DNA from 2 places in the Noviherbaspirillum agri genome. Region 1 is predicted to be linked to the other one. Evidence: predicted binding sites of a transcription regulator. Region 1 holds the regulator's gene; the other holds the start of a gene.

Region 1 (2,401 bases):
CAGCAGTGGCGCTTCGATGCCGGGAGTCCTGCTGCGCAGGCTGCGTGAATCGAGGCCGATAACATCGGGATCGAATGCTGATTGGTCGGTAACTGCCACCTGTTCCGTATCCCAGGTCCGGTGCGAGGCTTGTCGCACCGCACGGGCGACCGTATCGAGTGTGTACCTGCCGGCTTCCTGAACCTGCGCTTCGTCGTCCTGAGCAAGATAGGCCTGCTTGACTGAAACAAGCAGCGCTGTTGCAGCCAGTACGATAAACAAGCCAATCGCCATCGAAACCATCAACTCAACAAGAGTGACGCCGTACTCACCGCGCAATCCGTGCCACCGATGTTTTGCGCGCAAAGCGGTAGGACCGCGATCCGTCATACCCCTGCCCCCACGATCAAAGTCATGCCGGCCTCTTCGTGGCCAGTGGCATGGCTGGCCAGGGACGCATCGGGATTGTTGATGCGCCAGCCGAGTTTGACGACGATCGGGGCCGTATCCGCAGCATTATCGTGGCATTGCCACGCCGGCGCGTTCCTGCTGCCGTCCCAGGGATCGATATCGCGGCAAATGCGGAATCGGCCGGCAGGCAAGGTGCTGCGGATCCGTGCTTTCCATTCGCTCACCTCAAAGGCAGCGAATTCCGTCGGATCGCAAGTGTCGCTGTAACAAGACCGCGCCGGCGGGGTAGAGCCCTCCGCGTCGCCCGAATCAAGACTCGCATCGAGGTAGGGATCCACACTGCCGTTCCTGCTCGCCCAGCCTTGGCTCGCTCGTATTGCATCCGCCATGTCGGCCGCCAGATGCGACGCAATTGTCGCGAATGCAGTCTGCCGGGCAGTGCGCAGGGCTGTCAGCTGCAAGCCTGCCGCTCCCATCACACCGACAGCCATGATAACCATCGCGACCAACGTCTCAACCATGGAGAAACCGGCGCTTCTTTTGCGAAGCGTGGATCTCCGCGAAACGGGTCTCCTCGAACTGAGCCGACTATTGTTGCATTTTTTACAACTTTTTGAGCGCGAAAAATCCATGTCCAGACTTGTCACGGTTAACTAGGTGGTGGAGTTCTTACGTTCAGGACCGACTTCAGCGATCGCATCCTGAAATTCGGCGACGTCTTCGAAGCTTTTGTACACGGACGCAAAGCGAATGTAAGCAATCTTGTCGAGGCGCTTCAGTTCGCGCATGACAAGCTCGCCGATGTGGCCGGAAATAATCTCGCGTGCACCGCTGGAGAGCAGTTTTTCTTCGATGCGATGGATGGCAGCATCCACTGCTTCCGCGGAAACCGGGCGCTTGCGGAGGGCAAGCATGAAACTAGCGCGCAGCTTGGCCGGATCGTAATCTGTCCGGCTGCCGTTCTTCTTGACGATGACCGGCATCGACAGTTCGATGCGTTCGTAGGTGGTGAACCGCTTGTCGCAATGAGCACAGCGACGGCGGCGGCGAATGGTATCCCCCTCCTCCGACACGCGCGTGTCGATCACCTGGGTGTCTTCATGATGACAGAAGGGACATTTCATTGGGGTGCCTGCGGTTCTGGATGTTGCTGCCGCCGATCCAGAGGAACTGAATGACGAGCAGCATCTGTTACCAATCGCGGGATTCTCTTCCCGTTATAAAAAAATATCAAGTCGACGGGAAGTATGCTGTGCTTTTCCTGCCTGTCCTGCACCGCACACTTCCCGACACGATCAGGCGTATACCGGGAAGGCGTCGGTCAGTTTCTTGACTTCTGCCTTCACGCGCTCGATTGTTGCTGCGTCATGCGGATTGTCCAGCACGTCCGCAATCAAGTTGCCGACCTTCGTCACTTCCGCTTCCTTGAAACCACGGGTCGTCATTGCCGGGCTGCCGAGGCGGATGCCGGACGTCACGAACGGCTTTTCGGGATCGTTCGGAATTGCGTTCTTGTTGCAGGTCATGTGCGCCGTACCGAGGATGGCCTCTGCTTCCTTGCCGGTGATTTTCTTGGCGCGCAGGTCAACCAGCATCACATGCGACTCGGTGCGGCCGGACACAATGCGCAGTCCACGTGCGATCAGGGTCTTCGCCAACGCGTCCGCATTCTTCACAACCTGCTGCTGATACGTCTTGAACTCCGGGGACAGCGCTTCCTGGAAGGCGACAGCCTTGCCTGCGATCACATGCATCAGCGGACCGCCCTGGATGCCCGGGAAGATCGCGGAATTGATCGCCTTTTCATGCTCGGCCTTCATCAGGATGACGCCGCCGCGCGGGCCGCGCAGCGATTTATGCGTGGTCGAGGTGACGAAGTCGGCATACGGAACCGGATTCGGATAGACGCCTGCCGCGATGAGACCGGCGTAGTGCGCCATGTCGACCATGAAATAGGCGCCGACATCCTTTGCGACCTTGGCGAAGCGCTCGAAGTCAATGCGCAGCGCGT
Region 2 (2,401 bases), on a different contig from region 1:
GACGCAGGCGGCTGAGCTGCTTGGCATCAGCTTTCGTCAGCTCCGCTACCGGATGCAGCGTTTGTCTATTCACGAGCCGGAATGAAGCATTCCATACTGGTTGGAGAGAACGGCTGGTGCAGCGGCGTACAGCGCGTACCGTCGCCGAATTGTGACGCGCGGGCCGCGGGTACGCAGGTCGACCTGCTGGTCATTCATAACATCAGCCTCCCGCCGAACCAGTTCGGCGGCCCGTTCATCGCAGACTTGTTCACCAACTGCCTCGATTGCGATGCCCATCCCTACTTCGACCAATTGCGTACATTGCGCGTCTCGGCGCATTTCCTGATCCGCCGCGATGGGCACGTCATTCAGTTCGTCTCTGTCAATGATCGCGCCTGGCATGCAGGCGTATCGAATTTTCGAGGCCGCGAACGCTGCAATGATTTTTCCGTCGGCATCGAACTCGAAGGTTCCGATTTCGAACCATTTGACGCTGCCCAGTATGAGGCCCTGGCGACCGTCACGGCTGCCTTGCGTAGCCGTTATCCACTGACGGATGTTGCTGGGCACGAACATATTGCGCCTGGCCGCAAGACCGATCCCGGTCCTTTCTTCGATTGGGAGCGTTATCGCAAGTCCTTGATTCAGCAAGAGAGACTTGCGGCACTGGCTCCCGACGCGCTGCGTTTTTTCACGAACGCGTGAAAAAGTCAATCAAAAAGCGCCACAAAAAATTGTCCTGGATCAAGAAAAAAAGATATTGCATCCTTGCCTACGCGGCACTAGAATTAGTGCGTGTCGCAGCAACCACCACTATATGTAGTGGTGTGCGATATCCCATTCCATGGGCTATTCAGGCGGTTCCTCAAGACAGGTTGGTGTTCGTGGGCGAGCCGTGAACAGCTCTCCCGTTCAGACGTGCTACGTCCGGCAGTGATGTCCGGCCGCGCTTCCATGGGCCGTTCGTAGTTGTCTGCATCAATCCGCGAAGCCGCCCGCTACGGGCGTTCTCATTCATAAACATAAGCAGCTGCATAGCTGTCAGCGTTACAGTCGAAGGAGGCAAGATGCATACTACTCAAGAAGTTTCCATTCAATCAGCGAGCGATTTCGGGATCGGCGTGCAGGCCGTGACGGGCGCCACAGTCGCAAATCTGCCGGTCAGTCTCGGCGACTACAAGATTATCCGCCGCAATGGCGCCGTCGTCGGCTTTGCCCCGTCCAAGATTTCCATCGCCATGACCAAGGCTTTCCTGGCCGTCAATGGTGGGCAGGGAGCTGCATCAGCCCGTGTGCGGGAACTGGTCGAGCAACTGACTTCCACCGTCGTTAGTGCACTGGTCCGCCGCCAGCCGGCCGGCGGCACCTTCCATATTGAAGACGTCCAGGACCAGGTCGAACTGGCGCTGATGCGTTCCGGCGAACATGACGTTGCGCGCGCCTATGTGCTCTATCGTGCCAAGCGCATGGAGGAGCGGGCGCAGCAGCGGACCTCGGCTAACGTAAGCATTCCGCAGCTGCATGTCACCGAAGACGGACAGCGCCGTCCGCTTGACCTCGAACAGGTGCGCAAACTGATTACTTCTGCCTACGTCGGCCTGGATAAACATATCGATGCCGAAGCCATTTTTGCCGAGACGGTAAAGAATCTGTACGACGGTGTGCCGGTCGAGGAGCTGCACAAGTCCGCCATCCTGGCCGCCCGCGCGCTGATGGAAAAGGATCCCGCCTACAGCAAGGTCACCGCCCGCCTGCTGATGCACACCATCCGCAAGGAAGTATTCGGCCAGGAGGTCGCACAGGCGGATGCGCGCATTCACTATATTGATTACTTCCCAAAGTTCATCAAGAAGGGGATTCAGGCCGACCTGCTCGATCCAAAACTCGCTCAATTTGACCTGAAACTCCTGGCAGACGCACTGCAGCCGGAACGTGATCTCCAGTTCGGCTATCTTGGTCTGCAAACACTCTACGACCGCTACTTCCTGCATATCGACGGCAAGCGCATCGAGATGCCGCAAGCGTTCTACATGCGGGTCGCGATGGGGCTGGCGCTGAACGAGATCGACCGTGAAGCGCGCGCCATCGAGTTCTACAACCTCCTGTCATCCTTCGACTTCATGAGCTCGACGCCGACGCTGTTCAACTCGGGCACGCAGCGTTCGCAGCTGTCGTCCTGCTACCTGACAACGGTCTCGGACGACCTTGACGGCATTTACGAGGCCATTAAGGAGAATGCGCTGCTGGCAAAGTTTGCCGGCGGTCTCGGCAATGACTGGACCCCGGTGCGTGCGCTCGGCGCCCACATCAAGGGCACCAACGGCAAATCGCAGGGTGTCGTCCCGTTCCTGAAAGTCGTCAACGACACCGCCGTCGCGGTGAACCAGGGCGGCAAGCGCAAGGGCGCGGTTTGTGCTTA

Evidence for each region. Region 1 encodes NrdR, which represses ribonucleotide reductase genes. Its sites were predicted from a motif close to CACNANATNTNGTG; they were not measured.
Region 2: ACYVIA_RS03800 (ribonucleoside-diphosphate reductase subunit alpha) is a predicted target of NrdR. The motif match lies at 794-807, and genes of this name have one in related genera.

What each region holds. Positions count from the first base shown of each region.
Region 1 is NZ_BAAGWA010000009.1:16,955-19,355, forward strand. Features, by position in the region: gene ACYVIA_RS15440 (PilW family protein) at 1-369, opposite strand, end outside; gene pilV (type IV pilus modification protein PilV) at 366-1,022, opposite strand; gene nrdR (transcriptional regulator NrdR) at 1,044-1,514, opposite strand; gene glyA (serine hydroxymethyltransferase) at 1,686-2,401, opposite strand, start outside.
Region 2 is NZ_BAAGWA010000002.1:234,346-236,746, reverse strand. Features, by position in the region: gene ACYVIA_RS03810 (sigma-54-dependent transcriptional regulator) at 1-85, shown strand, start outside; gene ampD (1,6-anhydro-N-acetylmuramyl-L-alanine amidase AmpD) at 82-687, shown strand; gene ACYVIA_RS03800 (ribonucleoside-diphosphate reductase subunit alpha) at 1,050-2,401, shown strand, end outside.